Regions from separate parts of the Streptosporangium roseum DSM 43021 genome, predicted to be linked through region 1. Evidence: predicted binding sites of a transcription regulator. Region 1 holds the regulator's gene; each other region holds the start of a gene.

Region 1 (3,275 bases):
ATCTCGTGCGCGCGCTCGACGATCTCCAGGAACAGGTCGCCGGGCGGGCCGCCGCCCGGGCCGATCTCACCCTCGCCGGCGAGCTGGATGTGGGTGCCGTCCTCCACGCCGGCCGGGATGCGGACCTTGATGGTCCGCCGCGTGCGGACCCGGCCGTCGCCGGAGCACTCCTGGCAGGGGTTGCGGATGATCGAGCCGAACCCGCCGCACTGGGGGCAGGGGCGGGAGGTCATGACCTGGCCGAGGAAGGACCGGGTGACCTGGGAGACCTCACCCCGGCCGTGGCACATGTCGCAGGTGTCGGGGTGGGTGCCGGCCGCGGCGCCGGAGCCCGTGCAGACCTCGCAGAGCACGGCGGTGTCGACGACCAGCTCGCGGGTGGTGCCGAAGGCCGACTCGCGCAGGTCGAGCTCCACCCGGATGGTGGCGTTGCGGCCCCGGCGGGCACGTGACCTGGGACCGCGGCCACCGCCGCCGCCGGCCGCGCCGAAGAAGGCGTCCATGATGTCGCTGAACGGGAAGCCCGCGCCGAAGCCTCCTGCGCCCGCACCCGCGCCCGAGGCGAACGGATCGGCGCCCATGTCGTACATCTGGCGCTTGTTGGGGTCGGACAGGACCTCGTAGGCCTGCGTGATGTCCTTGAACCGCTCCTGAGTCTCAGGGTCGGGGTTCACGTCGGGATGCAGCTCCCGCGCCAGACGGCGGTAGGCCTTCTTGATCTCTTCCGCACTGGCGTCACGGCGCACCCCGAGGGTGCCGTAGTAGTCGCTCTTAGCCACTTAGTTGACCTCTTAGGATGCAGCCAGGATCTGGCTGACGTAGCGTGCCACCGCGCGCACCGCGCCCATCGTGACCGGGTAGTCCATTCGCGTCGGACCCAGCACACCGAGCCGGGCCAGTTGCTTGTCCCCCGAACCGTATCCGGCGGCGACGAGCGACGTGCCCTGGAGCCCGGTGTAGGGGTTCTCAGAGCCGATCCGCACCGTCAGCGCCGACAGATCGGAGGTCTCACCGAGCAGGCGCATGAGCACCACCTGCTCTTCCAGGGCCTCCAGCACATCACGGAGCCCGACGGTGAAGTCGGCTCCCGCGAGGTTGGCCGCCCCGGCGAAAACGATCTTTTCATCATGCCGGTCCACGAGGGACTCCAACAGCACCGACAGGACGGTGGCCGCCAGCGGACGGTCCTCCACCGGAAGCCGTTCGGGCAGGTCGGCGACCATGTCGGGGACCCTGGCCAGCCCGCACCCGTCCAGGCAGGCGTTGAGCGTCGCGCGGAGGTGGGCGACGCGGGTCTCGTCGACCACGTCGGGAAGCTCGACCACGCGCTGCTCGACCCGCCCGGTGTTGGTGATGAGCACGAACATCAGCCTGCGCTCGCTCAGCGGGACCAGCTCGACATGCCGGATCGTGGAGTTGGTCAGCGTGGGGTACTGCACGACGGCGACCTGCCGGGTGAGCTGCGCCAGCAGCCGCACCGTGCGCATCACGACGTCGTCGATGTCCACGGCGCCGGCGAGGAAGGTCTCGATGGCCTTCCGCTCCGCGCTCGACAACGGCTTCACCTGCGAGAGCCGGTCGACGAACAGCCGGTAGCCCTTGTCGGTGGGCACCCGGCCGGCGCTGGTGTGGGGCTGGGCGATGTAGCCCTGCTCCTCCAGCACCGCCATGTCGTTGCGGATGGTCGCCGACGAGACGCCGAGGTTGTGACGTTCGACGAGAGCCTTGGAACCCACCGGCTCGTTGGTGGACACGTAATCCTCGACGATGGCGCGAAGCACCGCCAGCTTGCGGTCGTCGACCAACGCGCTCACCTCCCTGCCTGCGCCCGAACGTAAAACGCCAGGTCTGGCACTCTGTGTTCCCGAGTGCCAAGTGTACGGCTCCAACCCACGGGGTGCGATAACACGGCGTCAGGATGATGGGGCCAAGCGGGTAGCAAGTCAACTGCTATCGGTATACAAGCGGCAAGCCCCACAATTTACGACATGTCCAACGATTTCGTATCCCCCTCCGGGGGCGCCCACTCCGGCGCCCCCGGTTACGGCGCCCCCCAGCAGCCCTACGGCCAGCAGCCCCAGGGCGCCCCTCCCTACGGATACGCGCCTCCCGGTTACGGGGCACCCCAGGGCCCGCCGCCGAAGACGAAGGTCAAGCCCGGCATCGGCTGGATCGTCGGTGCCTGGCTCGTCTTCGTGCTCAGCGTGATCGTCGGTATCGCCGGCTTCGCCGGCGGCATCTTCAGCGCGATCACCGACGCCGCGCCCACCAGCTCGTTCGCACCGGGCCAGACCGTGACGGTCAAGCTCGACCCGGCGGACAAGCCCGCCATCTACGTCTCCGCCGCGACGGGCACCAAGTTCGAGTGCCAGATCCAGGGCGATCCGGGGGCCGTCAGGCTCCAGCAGCCGAGCCTGGACCAGACCGTTACCTCCGACGGCGTCATCTGGGAGCTGGCCCTGCGGGTGGGGGTGGACAAGGCCGGCGACTACCCGCTCACCTGCACCACCTCCGAGGGGGCGAGCGCCAAGTTCGGCGTCGGCAAGGAGCTCGCCGCCGACTCGGTGGTCGGCGGGGCCGTCGCCCTGTTCGCGGTGCCGGGCCTGGGCTTCCTGCTGGCCGTCATCGTGACGATCGTCGTGCTGGTGAAGCGGAGCGGCGCCCGCAAGCGCCAGGCCGCCGCCGCCGCGGGACAGTGGGGACAGCCGGGACCGTACGGCAGGTGATCGCGGCTTTTGCTACCGTCCACTTGATCCCTGACGAGAGAGTGGGCGGTCGGTGATGTACGAGCGTGACGTGCTGGCGGAAGACTGGCGGCGCCCCCTCAGGGGGAAGATCCCCCAGGTCCCCGCAGAGCTCGACCTGGTCGTGGAGGACGCCGACGGCGGCTTCTGCGGCGCCGTGGTGGCCTGCGACAAGGAGGCCGTCACGCTGGAGGACCGGTTCGGGCGACGGCGGCTGTTCCCGCTGGAGCCCGCCGCGTTCCTCCTGGAGGGCAAGGTGGTGACGCTGGTACGGCCCGCAGCCGCGCCACGGGGCCCGAGGCGGAGCGCCTCGGGCTCGATCGCGGTGGAGGGCCTGCGGGCCCAGGTGGCCAAGGAGAGCCGGATCTACGTGGAGGGCGTGCACGACGCCGCGCTCGTGGAGAAGGTCTGGGGTCACGACCTCCGGGTGGAGGGTGTGGTCGTGGAGTATCTCGAGGGGGTCGACCACCTGCCCTCGATCGTCGAGGAGTTCGAGCCCGGTCCCGGCCGCCGCCTGGGCGTGCTCGTCGA
Region 2 (3,275 bases), 1.3 Mb from region 1:
CGAAGGCGGCCGGGTCGACCGTGGCGGCGTCGGCCGTACGGACCGAGACCCGGTCGCCGAAGCCGAGGGCGTCGGCGTTGGCCTGGGCGATCGCCGCGGTGAGCGGGTCGGCGTCCACGGCCTCCACCTCGCATCCGGCCCTGGCCAGCGCGAGGAGGTCCCCGCCGATACCGCAGCAGACGTCGGCCACCCGGGAGCCCGGGGCGATGCGGCGGGCCCGGTGGTCGGCCACCTCACGGCGGGTGGCCTGCTCCAGGCCGCCGGAGGTGAAGTACATGAGGTCGGCGTCGGCGCCGAACTTCTCCCTCGCGCGCCGCCTGAGCATGGCCTGCGTGAGCGCGGCCGAGGTCAGGTGGGCGTCGTAGGTCTTCCTGAGCCGCGTCACCGCCGCCACCGGGTCGTCGCCCACGAGCTGGGCCGCCGCCCCGAGGGCCTCCTGGCCACGCGGTGTCAGCAGCTCCCGGAATGCGTCAAGGTCCACGCCACCCGACGCTACCGCCTCAGCTCAGCAGGTCGGCCAGGTCGATCTCAAAGGGGAACGGCACCTCCAGCGAGAGTCTGCCGTGATGGATGCCGGTGGGTACGTAGGCGCGGGTGGCGGGGTCGAGTTCGTAGACGTAGACCACTGGTTTGCCGCCTTCCTCTTCGATCCGCCAGAAGTGCGCGATTCCGGCTGCCGCATACCGGGGAGGTTTGACCTCGCGGTCACGGAGCTTGGACTCGGGGGAGACCACCTCCACGACCAGGTGGACCTCCTCGGGGGTGTACGAAGTGCGGTCGTGGTCATGGTCCAGGGTGGCGTCGATGAGGAGCACATCGGGGCAGGGGCGCTGCCTGACACCGAGGGTGACGTCCATCTGCGTGGCCACCGCGAGGCGTTCGGGCGCCTGGGCCTCGAAACTGCTCGCGAGTCTCCGGATCACGACATCGTGGAAGCGCTTCTGGGGGGACATGAAGATGAGGGCTCCATCGACGAGTTCGACGTGCTTGAAGAAGTCCAGCTCGCCGTTGGGGCCCTCCTCGGGGAGGCGGTCGAGGTCGTCGGCCGCCCATCCGCCGGACGGCGGATACGGCCAGTTGGTGAGCAGGCCGCCGTTCTTACGCAGCGTGTCCGCTTCCTCGCTTATCGTGCTGGTCACGTCGTCCACCGTAGCGTCGTCGTCGTCACCGTGTGTGGCCATTGAGTCACATTCCCGTCGGAGTCCGCCCCGTCCCCCTGTATGTTCCCCGAATCGGGGGGGTGACGTCCGGAAACGGCGCAGTTCACGGTGATGGCCTGCGGGCGCGGGCCTCCGGTGTCCCCCTCCGGAGGGGGCGGGCGGCCCGGCGGAGGGGGCGATGTTGTTCGCGGGAAGCGCATCAGGGCGGTTCGTGTTGACTGTCAAGGCCTACTTGCATACTGTTCCGTATTGGCACTCTCCCCTTGAGAGTGCCAAATCATATGCGACGAGGCAGGTCTGACTCCCGCGACGGCAGACCGCTGGTCGCCTCTTCTAGATCATTCAAATCTGAAGGGGAGGTCCGACGTGACGACCGCCACCAAGGTTCCCGTTAAGCCGCTCGGCGACCGCATTGTGGTCCAGCCGCTTGAGGCCGAGCAGACCACCGCTTCCGGCCTCGTGATCCCGGACACCGCCAAGGAGAAGCCGCAGGAGGGCAAGGTCCTCGCGGTGGGCCCCGGCAACTGGGACGAGGACGGCGACAAGCGGATTCCGCTCGACGTCAAGGAGGGCGACATCGTCCTCTACAGCAAGTACGGCGGCACCGAGGTGAAGTACGGCGGCGAGGAGTACCTGGTGCTCTCCGCTCGTGACGTGCTCGCCATCATCGAGAAGTAAACAAGCTTCATAAAAGATGACGTATCGAGCCCCGGGTCGCGTGAGCGCCCGGGGCTTTGATGCGCCGACGTACTTCAGAGAGGATTGACATGCCGAAGATCCTGTCGTTCGAGGAGGACGCACGCCGCGCTCTTGAGCGTGGTGTGAACGCCCTGGCGGACGCCGTGAAGGTGACCCTCGGCCCGCGTGGCCGCAACGTCGTCATCGACAAGAAGTTCGGTGCGCCGACCATCACCAACGACGGTGTCACCATCGCCCGCGAGGTCGAGCTGGAGGCTCCGTACGAGAACCTCGGCGCCCAGCTCGCCAAGGAAGTCGCCACCAAGACCAACGACGTCGCCGGTGACGGCACGACCACCGCCACGGTCCTCGCCCAGGCGATGGTCCGCGAGGGTCTGCGCAACGTCGCCGCCGGCGCCCAGCCGCTCTCCCTCAAGCGCGGCATCGACCTCGCGGCCAAGGCCGTCAGCGACAGGCTGATCGAGTCCGCCCGTCCGGTCGAGGACAAGAAGGAGATCGCGAACGTAGCGACGATCTCCGCGCAGGACTCCAAGATCGGCGAGCTGATCGCCGAGGCGTTCGACAAGGTGGGCAAGGACGGTGTCATCACCGTCGAAGAGTCCAACACCATGGGCCTGGACCTGGAGTTCACCGAGGGTCTCCAGTTCGACAAGGGCTACCTGTCGCCCTACATGGTCACCGACCAGGAGCGGATGGAGGCGGTCCTGGAGGACCCCTACATCCTGATCACCCAGGGCAAGGTCTCCTCCGTCGCCGACTTCCTGCCGCTGCTGGAGAAGATCGCGCAGACCAAGAAGGCGCTGCTCGTCATCGCCGAGGACGTCGAGGGTGAGGCCCTGGCCGTCCTGGTCACCAACAAGATCCGCGGCACCTTCACCTCCGTCGCCGTCAAGGCGCCGGGCTTCGGCGACCGCCGTAAGGCCATGCTGCAGGACATCGCGATCCTCACCGGCGGCGAGGTCGTCAGCGAGGAGGTCGGTCTCAAGCTGGAGAACGTCGGCCTCGAGGTGCTCGGCACCGCCCGCCGCGTCGTGATCACCAAGGACTCCACCACGGTCGTGGACGGCGCCGGCGACCAGCAGGCGATCTCCGACCGGGTCCGGGAGATCAGGCACGCCATCGAGCAGTCCGACTCCGACTGGGACCGCGAGAAGCTCCAGGAGCGCCTCGCCAAGCTCGCCGGCGGTGTCTCCGTGCTGAAGGTCGGCGCGGCCACCGAGGTGGAGCTCAAGGAGAAGAAGCACCGCCTTGAGGACGCCATCTCCGCGACCCGTGCGGCGATCGAGGAGGGCATCGTCTCCGGCGGTGGCTCCGCGCTCATCCACGTCGCGAAGGTCCTGGACGACCTCGGCCTGTCCGGCGACGAGGCGACCGGTGTCGCCGTGGTCCGCAAGGCGCTCATCGAGCCGGCCCGCT
Region 3 (3,275 bases), 3.0 Mb from region 1:
GCTCATCGGCGACGAGCTGGGCGACAAGTGGGGCTTCGTCAACGTCAACCTCCGGCCCTACTACGCCGAGGGCTCCAAGACCCTGGCCTACGAGATCGCCGAGCAGCTCGGCTGGCGCATCCCCGACCAGATCGTCATCCCGGTCGCGTCCGGCTCGCAGCTCACGAAGATCGACAAGGCGTTCAAGGAGCTGATCGCGCTCGGGCTCGTCGAGGACAGGCCCTACAAGATCTTCGCCGCCCAGGCCGAGGGGTGCTCCCCGGTCTCCGCCGCCTACAAGGCCGGCCACGACGTGATCAGGCCGGTCAAGCCGGACACCATCGCCAAGTCGCTGGCGATCGGCAACCCGGCCGACGGCCCCTACGTGCTGGACATCGCCCGGCGCACCGGCGGCGCGGTGGAGGACGTCACCGACGCCGAGGTCGTCGACGCGATCCGGCTGCTGGCCAGGACCGAGGGGATCTTCGCCGAGACCGCGGGCGGCGTCACCGTCGGCGTGCTGCGCAAGCTGGTCGCCGAGGGAAAGCTCGACCCGGAGGCCGAGACCGTGGTCCTCAACACCGGCGACGGGCTCAAGACCCTCGACGCCGTGGCGGACCACGCTCGCCCCACCGCCGTCATCCGGCCGTCTCTTGACGCTTTCCGTACGGCTATCGCCTAGAAACTCGTGAAAGGTACTGAATTATGAGCGTTTCTGTGCGGATTCCGACGATTCTCCGGACCTACACCGACGGCTCCGCCGAGGTGACCGGAGAGGGCGAGACCCTGCGGGATGTTCTGCAGAAGCTCGACGCCGACTTCCCCGGCATCGGTGCGCGCATTCTTGATGAAACGGGCAAGATTCGCCGTTTTGTCAACGTCTACGTCGGAGATGAGGACGTCCGTTTCGTGGACAACCTTGACACCGCCACGCCGTCCGGCGTTCAGGTCTCCATCATCCCGGCGGTCGCGGGGGGCTGATCCCCCGGCGCCCACACCGCCTCTCCACGACACCCGCGCGCGGCCTGACCGCGTGCGGGTGTCGTGTTTTGTGACGTCAGCTCATATCTGTGCCACGAGATATGATGCAATTTTTAACCAATTAATCGCACCGTCAAAACTCGTCCCCGGCCCTGAATGCGTACGTAAAGCGGTAGTTCTCAGATTGACTCTGTTGCCCTACGGTGTCCCACAGGTATGGTCGAGAACGATCGACGTAGGCGATGTCTACGCCTCGGAGATTGCGGACTTCGCGCGAGGAATGGGCGATGTCCTCAAGTCCAGTAAGAGGAGTCGGAAGTGGCGCAAGGCACCGTCAAATGGTTCAACGCGGACAAGGGCTACGGCTTCATCGCGGTAGACGGTGGTAAGGATGTGTTCGTCCATTACTCCGCGATCATGATGGATGGCTATCGTGCACTCGAGCAGGGCCAGCGGGTCGAGTTCGAGATCACTCAGGGGCAGAAGGGCCCCCAGGCGGAATCCGTCAGGGCGGTCTGACGCGACCGTTCCATCCATTCGTCGGGAAATGCCGGAAGCTCCCGTGGCAGCGCAGTCCGCGCGGATCTTCCTGCATGTCGGCCCGGCCCGCCGTTCCAACCGGTGGGCCGGGCCTTCGCTCTGAACGCGGCCCCTCGTTCTAAGCTGGACGCAGGTCAGGGCGTCACGGCTTGCACTCGGCAAGGTAGAGTGCTAAACAGTTCGTTGGCACTCCCTGTTGGAGAGTGCCAACCCTGGATCGAGACGATGGGACCCGCCGAACGGAGTCGCGGGTCCACATGCCGTCGCGGGCGTCGGCTCGATCCGGTGCAAGCCACCCTGCGTTTGGGAGGTCTAGCCGTATGGCAGCCAAGATGATCGCGTTTGACGAGGACGCCCGGCGCGGTCTCGAGCGCGGTATGAACCAGCTCGCGGACGCCGTCAAGGTGACCCTCGGCCCCAAGGGCCGTAACGTCGTCCTGGAGAAGAAGTGGGGCGCACCCACGATCACCAACGACGGTGTCTCCATCGCCAAGGAGATCGAGCTCGAGGACCCGTGGGAGAAGATCGGGGCCGAGCTCGTCAAGGAAGTCGCCAAGAAGACCGACGACGTCGCGGGCGACGGCACCACCACCGCCACCGTGCTCGCCCAGGCTCTCGTACGTGAGGGCCTCCGCAACGTCGCCGCCGGCGCCAACCCGATGTCCCTGAAGAAGGGCATCGAGGCCGCCGTCGAGCGCGTCTCCGAGGAGCTCTCCAAGCTGGCCAAGGACGTGGAGACGAAGGCGCAGATCGCCTCCACCGCCTCCATCTCCGCGGGCGACCCGCAGATCGGCGAGATGATCGCCGAGGCGATGGACAAGGTCGGCAAGGAAGGTGTCATCACCGTCGAGGAGAGCAACACCTTCGGCCTGGAGCTTGAGCTCACCGAGGGCATGCGCTTCGACAAGGGCTACATCTCGCCCTACTTCGTCACCGACCCGGAGCGTATGGAGGCCGTCCTCGACGACCCGTACATCCTCGTCGTCAACTCCAAGATCTCCGCCAACAAGGACCTGCTCCCGGTCCTCGACAAGGTCGTGCAGGCCGGCAAGCCGCTGCTGATCATCGCCGAGGACATCGAGGGCGAGGCCCTGGCCACCCTGGTCGTCAACAAGATCCGTGGCCTGTTCCGCTCGGTCGCGGTCAAGGCGCCGGGCTTCGGTGACCGCCGCAAGGCCATGCTGGGCGACATCGGCATCCTGACCGGTGCCCAGGTCATCAGCGAGGACCTCGGCCTCAAGCTGGAGTCCACCACGCTGGACCAGCTCGGCCGCGCCCGCCAGGTCATCGTCACCAAGGACGAGACCACCATCGTCGACGGTGGCGGCGACGCCGAGCAGATCGCCGGCCGGGTCAACCAGATCCGCGCCGAGATCGACAACACCGACTCCGACTACGACCGCGAGAAGCTCCAGGAGCGTCTGGCCAAGCTGGCCGGCGGCGTGGCCGTCATCAAGGCCGGCGCGGCGACCGAGGTCGAGCTCAAGGAGCGCAAGCACCGCATCGAGGACGCCGTTCGCAACGCGAAGGCGGCCGTCGAGGAGGGCATCGTCCCCGGCGGTGGCGTGGCCCTGCTGCAGGCCGGCGCCAAGGCGTTCGACAAGCTGGAGCTGTCCGGCGACGAGGCCACCGGTGCCGCGATCGTGAAGAAGGCTCTTGAGGAGCCGCTGAAGCAGATCGCCGTCAACGCCGGCCTTGAGGGCGGCGTCGTGGTGGAGAAGGTGCGCAACCTCACCCCGGGTGAGGGCCTGAACGCCGCCACCGGCGAGTACGTC

The links. Region 1 encodes HrcA, which represses chaperone genes, less so after heat shock. Its sites were predicted from a motif close to TTGGCACTCTCNNNNNGAGAGTGCCAA; they were not measured.
Region 2: a site for HrcA is predicted at 1,410-1,436, ahead of groES (co-chaperone GroES). Genes of this name have one in related genera too.
Region 3: a site for HrcA is predicted at 1,684-1,710, ahead of groL (chaperonin GroEL). Genes of this name have one in related genera too.

Annotation. Positions count from the first base shown of each region.
Region 1 covers NC_013595.1:2,474,478-2,477,752, reverse strand. Annotated here, with positions in the region: gene dnaJ (molecular chaperone DnaJ) at 1-779, opposite strand, end outside; gene hrcA (heat-inducible transcriptional repressor HrcA) at 792-1,805, opposite strand; gene SROS_RS11070 (hypothetical protein) at 1,989-2,726, shown strand; gene SROS_RS11065 (DUF3097 domain-containing protein) at 2,782-3,275, shown strand, end outside.
Region 2 covers NC_013595.1:1,176,125-1,179,399, forward strand. Annotated here, with positions in the region: gene SROS_RS05515 (class I SAM-dependent methyltransferase) at 1-481, opposite strand, end outside; gene SROS_RS05520 (Uma2 family endonuclease) at 501-1,139, opposite strand; gene groES (co-chaperone GroES) at 1,527-1,838, shown strand; gene groL (chaperonin GroEL) at 1,928-3,275, shown strand, end outside.
Region 3 covers NC_013595.1:9,842,159-9,845,433, reverse strand. Annotated here, with positions in the region: gene thrC (threonine synthase) at 1-661, shown strand, start outside; gene SROS_RS43025 (MoaD/ThiS family protein) at 685-960, shown strand; gene SROS_RS43020 (cold-shock protein) at 1,279-1,479, shown strand; gene groL (chaperonin GroEL) at 1,821-3,275, shown strand, end outside.